3 regions of the Streptomyces ortus genome follow, and region 2 is predicted to be linked to each of the others. Evidence: riboswitches for the same ligand, from Rfam matches in the RefSeq annotation. Region 2 holds a riboswitch; each other region holds the start of a gene.

Region 1 (4,203 bases), 140 kb from region 2:
ACCACGTACCGTCGGCGTCGCTTCCCGGTCTCCTCGACGACCTCGCCGAGCTGCCAGTCCGGGGAGCGCTCGACCGGCACGCGCGGCCCGCACCGGAGGGGGAGCTGGCCGGGCAGCGGGAGTGGACCGACTCCTGCTTCGCCGCCGGCACGGTCGAGGAGATCGTCCGGCGGCTGCTCGACCACGGTGATCCGGTGGCGAAGGAGACCGCGGAGCTTCTGCTCGCCAAGTCGCCCACCGCGCTGAAGGTCACCCTGACCGCCGTACGCCGCGCCCGGCGCCTCGGTTCGCTGGAGCGCGTGCTGCGGCAGGAGTACCGCGTCTCCTGCGCCGCCCTGACCACGCCCGACCTGGTCGAGGGCATCCGAGCCCAGGTCATCGACAAGGACCGCACCCCCCGCTGGTCGCCGGCCACCCTCGCCGAAGTCACCGACGGCGACGTGGAACGCTTCTTCGAGCCGCTCGGCGAACGCGGCCCGGAGCTGGAACTGGAGACGGGCCCGGAGACAGGACCCGAGGCAGGACCCGAGGCAGGACCCGAGACAGATCCGGAGCTGGGCCCGAGTCGGGGCCTGAGGTGGGGCCTGAGATGAGGTTGGGGCTCTGAGAGGTAAGTGTTCGGTGTGAGCGGGTTCTTGTCGGCCGCCGCTCTTGGGCATGCACCCGTCGAGCGGTAGCGTCTCTCGGATACCGACGACGGCAGCACGGAAGCCGGTGGAAATCCGGCACGGTCGCGCCACTGTGAACGGCGTGACTCCCCCAGGGGAGCACCCCGTGAGTCAGACCCGGGGCCGTCGTCCTGTGCACCACCGAGATGGGACGCGAGTTCCCGGAGGAGGCCCCGCGATGGCGCAGCATGTCGCCCCGCCGAGCACCACCCCTGTCGTGCCCGCCAAGCTGCCGCTGAGGGACATCGCTCCCTGGGCGGTCTTCATCGGCGTCCTGATGCTGCTCCTGCTGTACTTCGTCGGCGCCGAACAGGGCGCCACCTCCGTCGTCTCCGGCGGGGACGTCCACGAATGGGTCCACGACGCACGTCACCTGCTCGGCTTCCCCTGCCACTGACGAGGGGCCCGCGCACCCATGAACTCCGCAACGGTGAGAAACCTTCTCGTGCGGGGCATGCTCGCCGGCCTGGCCGCCGGCGTGCTCGCCCTGGTCGTCGCCTACTTCCTCGGTGAACCGAACGTCGACAGCGCCATCGGCTTCGAGGAGTCCCACGCCGCCGCGCACGAGCACGAGGCCGAACTCGTCTCGCGCAGCCTGCAGTCCACCGCCGGCCTCGCCACCGGCGTACTGGTCTACGGGGTGGCCTTCGGTGGCATCACCGCCCTCGCCTACTGCTTCGCCCTCGGCCGCGTCGGCCCTTTCGGCCCCCGCGCCACGGCGCTGTTGCTCTCGGGGGCCGCGCTGGTCGCCGTCTACGTCGTGCCGTTCCTGAAGTACCCGGCCAACCCGCCCGCGGTCGGTGACCCCGACACCATCGGCAAGCGGACCACCCTCTATCTCCTCATGATGGTGCTGGGCGTACTCCTCGCCGTCGCCGCGGTGATCGTCGGCAAGCGGCTCGCACCGAAACTGGGCACCTGGTACGCCACCGTCGTCGCCGTTCTCGGCTTCGTCGTCCTGATCGGACTGGCGTACGCGTTCCTGCCCGCGGTCAACGAGGTGCCCCGTGACTTCCCGGCCGCCCTGCTGTGGCGGTTCAGGCTCTCCGCCCTCGCCCTGCAGATCACGCTGTGGTCGGCCTTCGGGCTCGTCTTCGGTGCACTGGCCGAACGGCTGCTCCACCCGAAACGCGCCACGGTCGCGGGGGATACGGCGACACCGGCCCCGCACTGACCGGTCGCGCGCCGACCGCTGTTGACCGGCCGCAGTCAGAGGTCCGTGGCCGGGCCGGCGTCCAGTGGCTGCCCGACCCGCAGGTTCCACCGGCCGCCGCGTCCACTGATCGTGGTGGCGGACAGCGGCGGCACGTCGATCCGCCAGAAGGCCGCGGCCGGCGCTGCCAGCACATGGGCCACCACGGCTCGTACGACTTCTGGTTCGACGACGGCGAGCGTACGGCCGTCCGTGGCGGAGGAGGACTCCAGCAGGCGCGCCACCCGGTCGCGGAAGTCCGCCACGGACTCACCGCCGTGCGGCGCGGAGGCCGGATCGGCGAGCCAGCGGGCCACGGCTTCCGGTTCGGCCGCACCGACCTCGGCGAGCGTACGGCCGCGCCAGCGCCCCACGTCCAGTCCCGCCCACTCCGCCGTGTCCACCGCGTCCAGGCCGAGGGCGGCGGCCGTCTCCCGGCAGCGCACCGAGGGAGAGACCACGGCGCGCGTGACCGGTGGGAGCGACGCGCCCACGGCACGGGCGCGGGCAGCCGCGCCGGCGTCGATCGAGGCCCCGTCGTCGAAGCGCGCCGCACGCAGCGACGAACTCGTCGCGGGTGAGACGAAAGTGACGCGGTGGGTCATGGGCCGACTTCCCGCGTCACCTTGCTGACCATGTCCATGCGGACGGATGCTACCGCCGCATCCGCATCCGCATCCGCATCCGCATCCGCATCCGCATACGTATGGAGCTCACCTCGGATCCCGGACCCGGACCCGGACCCGGCATCGGGCAGCGCCCGCGATGTGGCGGCGGAGTTCGCACGGCTCGGCGGGGCCGGTGCGGGCACGCACATGTCCGGCGCCGGGCCCCGGTTGCCTCACCGACCTGCCCGCCTCTAGGGTGAATGCGCTTTCATCGACATACATGCATCACCAGAGACGGGGGCCCGACCCATGAACGGCGCCGCATCGTGAACGCGATTCCCACGGTGTACGACGTGGCCGAACGCGCCGGAGTGTCCATCGCCACGGTGTCCAGGGTGTACCGCAGCCCCGACTCCGTACGCGCCGCCACCCGCGAACGCGTCCTGGCGGCGGCGACCGAGCTGGGATACGTGCCGAGCGGCAACGCCCGTGGCCTCGCCAGCCGTTCCACCGGGGTCCTCGGCCTGTGTTTCCCGGACTACTCCGACCCCGACACGGTCGGCGCCGAGGACGACGACGCCGCGATGCTCTACTCGGACCAGATCATCCGGGGCATGGAACGCGCGGCCCGCCGGCACGGGTACGCGCTGCTGATCGCGGCCTCCCTCGCCGGGGGCCCGGAGAGCCTGGTGGCCCAGGTAGCCGGCCGGGTGGACGGCTTCGCCGTGATGGCGCGCACGGTGCCGACGGAAGAACTCGAAGCGATCTCCCGGCGCCGGCCGGTGGTGATGCTGGCCGGACCCCGCGCACAGGACCCCTCCCTGGACCATCTCGACCACGTCGAGGTCGCCAACGAGGACGGCCAGTACGAGCTGACCCGGCACCTGATCCACGACCACGGGCTGCGCCGCCTCGCCTACGTGGGACTCGTGGACGACTCACCGGATGTCGAGGCGCGGTTCCGGGGCTTCCGCCGGGCCTGCGCCGAGGCGGGAGTCGAGGGCGCCGCCGCACCGGCGCTGCGCATGCCGATGATGACCCAGGCGGAGGGTGCCCGCGCCGCAGGCCTGCTGTGTGAGGGAGACGGCGGTCGGCCCGAGGCGTTCGTGTTCGCCAACGACCAGATGGCGGTGGGCGCGCTCCAGGCACTCGAACGCCGTGGCCTGCGCGTACCCGACGACGTCGTCGTGACCGGCTTCGACGGCATTCCGCTGAGCCGCATGGTGCGCCCCGCGCTGACCACCGTGCGGCAGCCGATGGTGCGCATGGGGGAGGAGGCCGTCGACCTGCTCGTACGACGGCTGGGCGGACAGCCGCCGCGCGAACCCGTCTCCCTGATGCTGCCGGTCGGCGTGGTCCGCCGGGCGAGCTGCGGCTGCGAGGACACGACAGCCATCCCGACGCTCGGCTGACGCCCGCCCGCCCGCCCGACCACGGACCGGGACCACGGAGGGCGTACGCCGACGCAGGCTTCCCCGACGTCCCCGACGTCCGCTGTGGCCGCGCCCGACGACGAAACCATGATCACCGTGGTGCCCATGGGGAGCATGGTGACCGTGGTGACCTTCGTGTACGGGCCCGCCGCACGGTAGCGCCGGCAAAGCCGCACCCCTGCCACCGAGCGCGTCGCGCCCTACCCCGCACCGGCGGCCCGCGTACCCGTGGCCCCCCCCGTAGGCGCGCCTCGTCCACGCGCGCCCTCGTACGCGCCGACCGCGTACCCGCGGAAGCCGCC
Region 2 (4,203 bases):
CGGGCGACCTGCATGTGTGAGCGAGCCGCCTCCAGGCTGATGACATCGGCGTCCAGGTCGTCGATGGCCCGCACGATGTCACCGAACTCGGCATAGCACATGTGCGTGTGGATCTGGGTGTCCGGACGCACGCCACCGGTGCTGAGGCGGAACGCCTCGGTGGCCCACGCCAGGTACGCCGGACGGTCGGCGGCGCGCAGCGGCAGTGTCTCGCGCAGGGCGGGCTCGTCCACCTGGATGACCGAAGTCCCTTCCGCCTCCAGGTCGTTCACCTCGTCGCGCAGGGCGAGGGCGACCTGCCGGGCGGTGTCACCGAGGGGCTGGTCGTCGCGGACGAAGGACCAGGCGAGCATGGTGACGGGCCCGGTCAGCATGCCCTTGACCGGCTTGGCGGTGAGCGACTGCGCGTACGTCGTCCAGCGCACCGTCATGGGTTCAGGGCGGGAGATGTCCCCGGCCAGGATCGGCGGGCGAACGTACCGCGTGCCGTAGGACTGGACCCAGCCGTGCCGGGTGGCGAGGTATCCGGTGAGCCGCTCGGCGAAGTACTGGACCATGTCGTTGCGTTCGGGTTCGCCGTGCACGAGCACATCGAGGCCGGTCTTCTCCTGGAACGAGATGACCTCGCCGATCTCGGCCCTGATGCGCTCCTCGTACCCGGCGCCGTCGATTCGCCCGGCCCGCAGGTCCGCCCGCGCCGTGCGCAGCTCCGTGGTCTGGGGGAACGAGCCGATGGTGGTGGTCGGCAGCAGCGGCAGACCGAGGTGGGCGCGCTGGGCGGCGGCCCGCTCGGCGTACGGCTGGCAGCGGCGGGCGTCGGCGTCCGTGACGGCGGCGGCCCGGGCTCGTACGGCGGGATCGCGGGTGATCGCGGACCCGGCGCGGGAGGCCAGGTCGGCCCGGTTGGCGGCGAGTTCGGCGGCGATCGCGCCGGTGCCGCCCGCGAGCCCCTTGGCCAGCGTGACGATCTCGGTGGTCTTCTGCCGGGCGAAGGCGAGCCAGCGGCGGATCTGCGGCTCGATGTCGCGCTCGGCGGCGGTGTCGAGGGGGACGTGGAGGAGGGAGCAGGAGGCTGCCACGTCGACCCGGCCGGCCAGTCCGAGCAGGGTGCCGAGCGTGGCGAGGGAGGTCTCCAGGTCGTTGACCCAGATGTTGCGGCCGTCGACCACTCCGGCGATCAGCCGTTTGCCGGGCAGCCCGCCCACGGCGGCCAGCGCGTCCAGGTCGGCGGCGGCGGCCCCGGTGAAGTCCAGCGCCAGGCCCTCCACCGGGGCCTTGGCGAGGACCGGCAGGGCGTCGCCGAGCCGGTCGAAGTACGAGGCGACCAGCAGCTTCGGCCGGTCGGTCAGGGCGCCGAGATCCCGGTAGGCGCGGGTGGCGGTGTTCAGTTCGGCGGGCGTGCGGTCCTGAACCAGAGCCGGTTCGTCGAGCTGCACCCACTCGGCCCCCGCGGCGCGAAGGTCGGCGACGATCTCGGCGTACACGGGCAGCAGCCGGTCGATGAGCGTCAGCGGGTCGAAGCCGGCGGCCACGCCAGGCGCGGGCTTGGCGAGCAGGAGGTAGGTGACGGGTCCGACGAGGACCGGACGTGCGGTGAGCCCGAGCGCGAGGGCTTCCGTCAGCTCCGAGACCTGCTTGGCGGAGTCGGCCGTGAAGACGGTGTCCGGGCCCAACTCGGGCACCAGATAGTGGTAGTTCGTGTCGAACCACTTGGTCATCTCCAGCGGCGCCACGTCCTGGGTGCCGCGCGCCATGGCGAAGTAGCCGTCGAGCGCGTCGGCCTCGACGGCGGCGCGGTGGCGTTCGGGGATCGCGCCGACCATGACGCTGGTGTCCAGGACGTGGTCGTAGTACGAGAAGTCACCGGTGGGAACCTCGTGCACGCCGGCCTCGGCCAGCTGCCGCCAGTTCGTCCGGCGCAGGCCGGCGGCGGTCATCCGGAGGGTGTCGGCGTCGACCCGGCCCTTCCAGTAGCCCTCGACGGCCTTTTTCAGTTCCCGGTGCTGTCCCTGGCGGGGGTAGCCGTACACGGTGGCCCGGGCCGCCGCGGCTGCGGACTGCGCTGTCACGGAAATCTCCTTCGCGAGATATCTCCCTGGGATCCCGGGACGGGACGTGAACGCGAAGGGGTGACGAACCGGACGGAATCCGAGCCGCGCGCAGCGCGCGGCCGTCCGCCGGAACAAGTACGCCGACCCGCCCACGAGGTCACCGGGATCTCCGCGCGCGAATGGTTCGCGCACGGGCAGTTGGCAGGTCTTCGGACTCGCGGGCACATCCTCCCTGCGGAGGACACCTACTGGCCGTCGCTTCCCAGACCCGGCCGGGCCCAGTGCGTGTGACGGCGGTCGTTCCCACTCACCGCTGCGGGGCAGTCCCGGATTCCCACCGGGTTCCCTCTTGCGACGCACCCGCCTGGCGGACGGGGCGAACCAGCTGCACCGGCCACCCTACGGGTCACGGACCGGTCGTGGAAAACATTTCAGTGCACGGAGAAGCCGCCGTCGACGAAGACCGACTGCCCGGTGACGTACGCGGAGGCGGCGCTCGCCAGGAAGACCGCCGCGCCCGCGAAGTCCTCCGCGAGGCCGTTGCGACCGACCATCGTGCGCGCCGCCAGGGCCGCCACCTTCTCCGGGTCGGACGACAGACGCCGGTTCAGCGGGGTCATCACGAAGCCCGGCACCAGGGTGTTGACGGTGACCCCGTACGGCGACCAGGCCTCCGCCTGCGAGCGGGCCAGCGACTCCAGCGCCCCCTTGGAGACGCCGTAGGCACCGCTCTGGACGAAGGCGCGGTGAGCCTGTTGCGAGGTGACGTGGATGATCCGGCCGAAGCCCCGCTCCGCCATGGCCGGGCCGAAACGCCGGCCCAGCAGGAAGGGCGCGTCCAGGTTCAGGGCCATGGTGGTGTCCCAGACCTCGTCGCTGAGCTCGCTCATCGGCGGCCGGAGGTTGACCCCGGCGCAGTTGACGAGGATGTCGGGCTCACCGAAGGCCTCGACGGCCCGCTCGGCGGCCTCGCGCACGCCTTCACGCGTACCGAGATCCGCGCCCACCCAGGCGGCCCTGCAGCCGAGCGCCTCCAACTCCTCGACCGTGGCGGTCAGTTCCGCTTGCCCGCGCGCCACGACGACGACGCTCGCCCCGGCGCGGGCCAGCGCCTCGGCCACCCCCCGCCCGATGCCGGAGCTGCCACCGGTCACCAGGGCGACCCGGCCGTCCAGGGAGAACAGTTCTGCGAGGTAGTGCTGCGAGTCCATGACGGCACCCTAGAAGGGCCCCACCAGGGGCGGACCGGCGGGGCCGCGGATCCACCCGGCCGGGGAGATGACACAGGATCTCAGCCCAGTACGAGCGGGAGCCGTTCGGCGAAGGTGCCCAGGGCGGTCCTCTCCGCGTCGGTCGGCGTCCGCCGGCCGGTGCCGATCAGCAGCGCGGCCCGGTCGGAGAACGAGGCCGGGAACGGCGTCCCGGCGATCCTCTCCAGCGCCGCGCGAGCCGCCGCCAGGGTCTCGGCGGGCGGCCCGCCGGTCGAGGTCAGCCGGGCGATCAGGTCGAGGTGGTGCAGGGTCGCTTCGAGCACGTACACGGACAGGTACGCGCCGACGGTCAGCACCTCGTCACGGGTGCCGACACGGGCCGCGGGATCGGCGAGTCCGGCTGCGCGGCCCGCGGCGGAACCGACGTCGTCGAAGTGGAACTTCAGCAGCCCCGGCTCCCCGTACGCGGCGGCCAGCCGGGGGATCAGCGCGTCCAGCGGATCCTCGCCGGCCGGGGCCCCGTCGAGCTGCCAGTACGTGACCGCGTCCACGGTCGGCTCGGTGTCGGCGGGGGTGGCTAGGGTGATCAGGATGTCCTGGGCGTCGATGACCAGGTGGCACACCAGATCCCGCACGAGCCACCCCGTACAGCCCGACGGCTGCTCGAAGTCCTCGTCCGGGACTTCGGCGACCGCCGTGCGCAATGCGTTCCAGGCGAGCGAGAAGAGCTTCACCGCGGCACGGTATGCCCGAACACGACCGCGGACAAGCGCGCATACGGAGGGGAGGGCCGGCCGGGCTCAGTCGCCGGTGAGGACGACCAGTCGCTGCGTCGCCCGGGTCATCGCGACATAGCGGTCGACCGCTCCCGCGATCCCGGTCCCGTACGTCTGCGGGTCGACGAGGACGACCAGGTCGAATTCGAGCCCCTTGGACAACTC
Region 3 (4,203 bases), 6.8 Mb from region 2:
CGCGCCGCCGCAGGGCTTCGCCGCCCAGACCAGCGCCGCGACGGTCATCCTGGCCTCCTCGCACCTCGGCTTCTCCCTCTCGACGACCCAGTCCTGCTCCGGCGCCGTGATGGGTTCGGGCCTGGGCCGCAAGGGCGGTGTCGTCCGCTGGTCGACCGCGACCCGCATGTTCGTCGCCTGGGGCCTCACGCTCCCCGCCGCCGGTCTGGTCGGCGCGGGCGCCGAGTTCCTGACCAAGCAGGGCACCTGGGGCATCGTCCTCACCGGCGCGCTGCTGATCGCGGGCTCCGCGGTCATCTGGACGCTCTCCCGCCGCCAGCCCGTCACCGTCGACAACGTCAACGACGACCACGAGCCCGCGGGCGTCGTGACCACCGCGATCGCCGCCGTCACCCCGCCTCCCGCCGGTCCGGTCGCCGCGGCCGACGACCTCAAGACCACCATCCCGGGCCCGGACGTCGAGCCCGTCCGTCCGGCCACGGTGTAAGGAACGAACCTCATGAAGATCGACTGGGCAGCCCTCGGCTCCGTGTTCGGAGTCAGCCTCATCGCCACCGTCGCCCTCGTGGGCCTCTTCACCCTCGGCATCGTCGGCCTCACCAAGCGCGAGTCGGCCGCCGCGGAGGGGGGTTCCGCTCCCCTCGCGGTCACCGGCGCGTACGCCTGCTTCGCCGCCTGCGCGGCGGCCGTGGCGTACGGGATCTATCTGATCGTCGCCTGACCCTCGCAGCACGTCCGTTCCGAACGGGACCGCCCCGTCGACCACCTGGTCGGCGGGGCCTGCTCGTGTCCGTGTGTGGGGCTCAGCACACTCTCCCGCCGCAGGTCAACGGCAAGTTGACGGTTGTTCTCGGACCGTGGTGGACTGCCGGGGCCATGTACGTCGGCAGAAGAGGAAGCCGGTGCGAATCCGGCGCGGTCCCGCCACTGTCACCGGGGAATCGATCCCCCCGGGAGCCAGGAACTCTCGCCGTCGGTCTCGTCGAACCAGGGCGTGGACACCCTGAGTGAGGACATATCGCCATGCGCGGCCGTCTGTTGTGGACCAGTGTGCCCGGGCCCGGTACGAGGGTGCCCGGCAGGGCAGTTCCGCCGCACGCGACGGCGGGCTGAACCGATGCGTGCCGATCGCGTCTTCGCGTCCGGCGCCGCCGCCGGCCTCCTCGCCGACCTGCTGCTCGGCGATCCACGCCGGGGGCATCCGGTCGCCGCGTTCGGGCGGGCCGCGGGAGCCGTCGAGCGGGCCCTGTGGCACGACCACCGGGGCTGGGGCGCACTGCACACCGCCGTGTGCGCGGGCGGCGCCGTCTGCCTCGCCGTGGCCGCCGAGCGTTCCCTGCGCTCCTCCCCCGTCGCCTCCGCCGTTCTGACCGCGGCCACCACCTGGGCCGTCGTCGGCGGGACCTCGCTCGGCCGTGAGGCGCGGGCCGTCGGCGGGGCGCTGGCCGCCGGGGACATCGAGGTGGCCCGGGAGCGGCTGCCGCATCTGTGCGGGCGCGACCCGCAGGCGCTGGACGCCGACGGGATCGCCCGCGCGGTGGTCGAGTCGGTCGCCGAGAACACCTCCGACGCCGTGGTGGGCGCCCTGGTGTGGGGCGCGGTCGCGGGCGTGCCCGGGCTGGTGGGGTTCCGGGCCGTCAACACGCTGGACGCCATGGTGGGGCACAAGTCGGCCCGACACCGGCGGTACGGGTGGGCCTCCGCACGGCTCGACGACGTGGTGGGGTGGCCCGGCGCCCGGCTGACCGCCGCCCTCGCCGCCGTCGCGGGGGGTGATCCACGCGGGGCCGCCACCGCCTGGCGCGCCGACGCCGCCAGGCATCCGAGTCCCAACGCCGGGCCCGTGGAGGCCTCGTTCGCGGGCGCGCTCGGGGTACGGCTCGGCGGGACGCTCTCGTACGCGGGACGGGTGGAGCACCGGCCCGTGCTCAATGGTCCGGGGCGGGCCGTGCGGGTCGGGGACATCGAGCGGGCCGTGCGGCTCTCGCGCCGCGTGAGCCTGCTCGCGATGGGCGCGAGTGCCGCCGGGCGGCTGCTCGCCACGTCAGTGCTGTCGAAGGCGAAGGGGCGTACGGCATGAACGCGGGAACGGGCGGGAGAACGGGCGGCGGGCTGCTCGTCGCCGGGACGACCTCCGACGCGGGCAAGAGCGTCGTGACCGCCGGGATCTGCCGGTGGCTGGTGCGCCGGGGTGTGAAGGTGGCGCCCTTCAAGGCCCAGAACATGTCCTTGAACTCGTTCGTCACACGCGAGGGCGCCGAGATCGGGCGCGCGCAGGCCATGCAGGCGCAGGCCGCCCGCGTGGAGCCCTCCGTGCTCATGAACCCCGTCCTGCTCAAGCCGGGTGGCGACCGCAGCAGCCAGGTCGTCCTGATGGGCAGGCCCGTGGGCGAGCTGAGCGCGCGCGGCTACCACGGCGGTCGCCAGGAGGCGTTGCTCGGCACCGTGCTGGACTGCCTGGCCGAGTTGCGGGGCACGTATGACGCGGTGATCTGTGAGGGGGCGGGCAGTCCCGCCGAGATCAATCTGCGGCGCACCGACATCGTGAACATGGGGATCGCGCGCAACGCCCGGCTGCCCGTGCTCGTGGTCGGGGACATCGACCGCGGCGGGGTCTTCGCCTCGTTCTTCGGGACGGTGGCGCTGCTGTCGCGCGAGGACCAGGAGCTGGTCGCCGGGTTCCTCGTCAACAAGTTCCGCGGGGACGTCTCGCTGCTCGAACCCGGCGTCGACATGCTGCGCGGGCTCACCGGGCGGCACACCTACGGCATTCTGCCCTTCCGGCACGGGCTCGGCATCGACGAGGAGGACGGGCTCAGGGTGTCCCTGCGGGGGGCGGTGCGCGAGTCCGAGGTCTCCTCCCCCGTCGGCGAGGACATCCTGCGCGTCGCCGTCTGCGCGGTCCCGCTGATGTCCAACTTCACGGACCTGGACGCCCTCGCCGCCGAACCGGGCGTCGTCGTACGGTTCGTGGACCGCGCCGAGGAACTGGTGGACGCCGACCTGGTCGTCGTACCCGGCACCCGGGGCACGGTCCGGGCCCTGGAGTGGCTGCGGCGGCGCGGCCTCGCGGACGCCCTGGTGCGCAGGGCCGCCGAAGGGCGCCCGGTGCTGGGCATCTGCGGCGGCTTCCAGCTCCTCGGCGAACACATCGAGGACGAGGTCGAGTCGAGGGCCGGCGCCGTCGACGGCCTCGGACTCCTCCCCGTACGCGTGCGGTTCGCACGGGAGAAGACCCTCACCCGGCCCGTCGGCGAGGCGCTCGGCGAACCCGTCCAGGGGTACGAGATCCATCACGGAGTAGCCCAAGTGACGGGCGGTGAGCCCTTCCTGGACGGCTGCCGGGTCGGCGCGGTCTGGGGGACGCACTGGCACGGCTCGCTGGAGTCGGACGGCTTCCGGCGTGCCTTCCTGCGCGAGGTGGCGGCAGCGGCGGGGCGGCGCTTCGTACCGGCCGCCGACACCTCGTTCGAGGGGCTGCGCGAGGAGCAGCTCGACCGGCTGGGCGACCTGATCGAGGAACACGCGGACACGGACGCGCTGTGGCGGCTCATCGAGTCCGGCGCACCGGCCGGACTGCCTTTCATCCCACCGGGGGCGCCCGTATGAGCGTGCGCGAAGCCCGCCTGGGCCACGAAGTCGAAGTCCGTATGGGCTATTTGGAGGACGACAACCAGTGAGTACCCCGTTTCCGTTCACGGCCGTGGTCGGTCAGGACGACCTGCGGCTGGCCCTGCTGCTGAACGCCGTCTCCCCCGCGGTGGGCGGTGTGCTCGTCCGCGGTGAGAAGGGCACCGCCAAGTCCACGGCCGTGCGCGCGCTGTCGGCGCTCATGCCGCAGGTGGACGTCGTCCCCGGCTGCCGTTTCTCCTGCGCGCCGCACGCCCCCGATCCGGCCTGCCCGGACGGCCCCCACGAGGTGGGCCCGGGTGTGCCGCGTCCCGCGCGGATGGTCGAACTGCCCGTCGGCGCCTCCGAGGACCGCCTGGTCGGCGCGCTCGACATCGAACGGGCGCTCGCGGAGGGCGTGAAGGCCTTCGAGCCCGGCCTGCTGGCCGACGCCCACCGCGGACTCCTGTACGTGGACGAGGTCAACCTCCTCCACGACCACCTGGTCGACCTGCTGCTCGACGCGGCGGCGATGGGTGCCTCGTACGTGGAGCGCGAGGGCGTCTCCGTACGGCATGCCGCGCGGTTCCTGCT

The links. Region 2 has a riboswitch for cobalamin ahead of metE (5-methyltetrahydropteroyltriglutamate--homocysteine S-methyltransferase). Riboswitches for the same ligand answer to the same signal wherever they lie in the genome.
Region 1: it holds a riboswitch for cobalamin, as region 2 does, so the genes downstream of both, K3769_RS37995 (CbtB domain-containing protein) here and metE (5-methyltetrahydropteroyltriglutamate--homocysteine S-methyltransferase) in region 2, are expected to answer to the same signal.
Region 3: it holds a riboswitch for cobalamin, as region 2 does, so the genes downstream of both, K3769_RS07780 (cobalamin biosynthesis protein) here and metE (5-methyltetrahydropteroyltriglutamate--homocysteine S-methyltransferase) in region 2, are expected to answer to the same signal.

Annotation. Positions count from the first base shown of each region.
Region 1 is NZ_JAIFZO010000002.1:7,984,915-7,989,117, forward strand. It holds gene K3769_RS37990 (enoyl-CoA hydratase/isomerase family protein) at 1-593, shown strand, start outside; cobalamin riboswitch at 681-810, shown strand; gene K3769_RS37995 (CbtB domain-containing protein) at 847-1,065, shown strand; gene K3769_RS38000 (CbtA family protein) at 1,084-1,842, shown strand; gene K3769_RS38005 (histidine phosphatase family protein) at 1,878-2,465, opposite strand; gene K3769_RS38010 (LacI family DNA-binding transcriptional regulator) at 2,795-3,880, shown strand.
Region 2 is NZ_JAIFZO010000002.1:7,841,024-7,845,226, forward strand. It holds gene metE (5-methyltetrahydropteroyltriglutamate--homocysteine S-methyltransferase) at 1-2,069, opposite strand, end outside; cobalamin riboswitch at 2,235-2,452, opposite strand; gene K3769_RS37355 (SDR family NAD(P)-dependent oxidoreductase) at 2,483-3,262, opposite strand; gene K3769_RS37360 (maleylpyruvate isomerase N-terminal domain-containing protein) at 3,343-3,996, opposite strand; gene helR (RNA polymerase recycling motor ATPase HelR) at 4,063-4,203, opposite strand, start outside.
Region 3 is NZ_JAIFZO010000002.1:1,023,393-1,027,595, forward strand. It holds gene K3769_RS07770 (inorganic phosphate transporter) at 1-487, shown strand, start outside; gene K3769_RS07775 (hypothetical protein) at 500-721, shown strand; cobalamin riboswitch at 845-986, shown strand; gene K3769_RS07780 (cobalamin biosynthesis protein) at 1,118-2,080, shown strand; gene K3769_RS07785 (cobyric acid synthase) at 2,077-3,609, shown strand; gene K3769_RS07790 (putative cobaltochelatase) at 3,677-4,203, shown strand, end outside.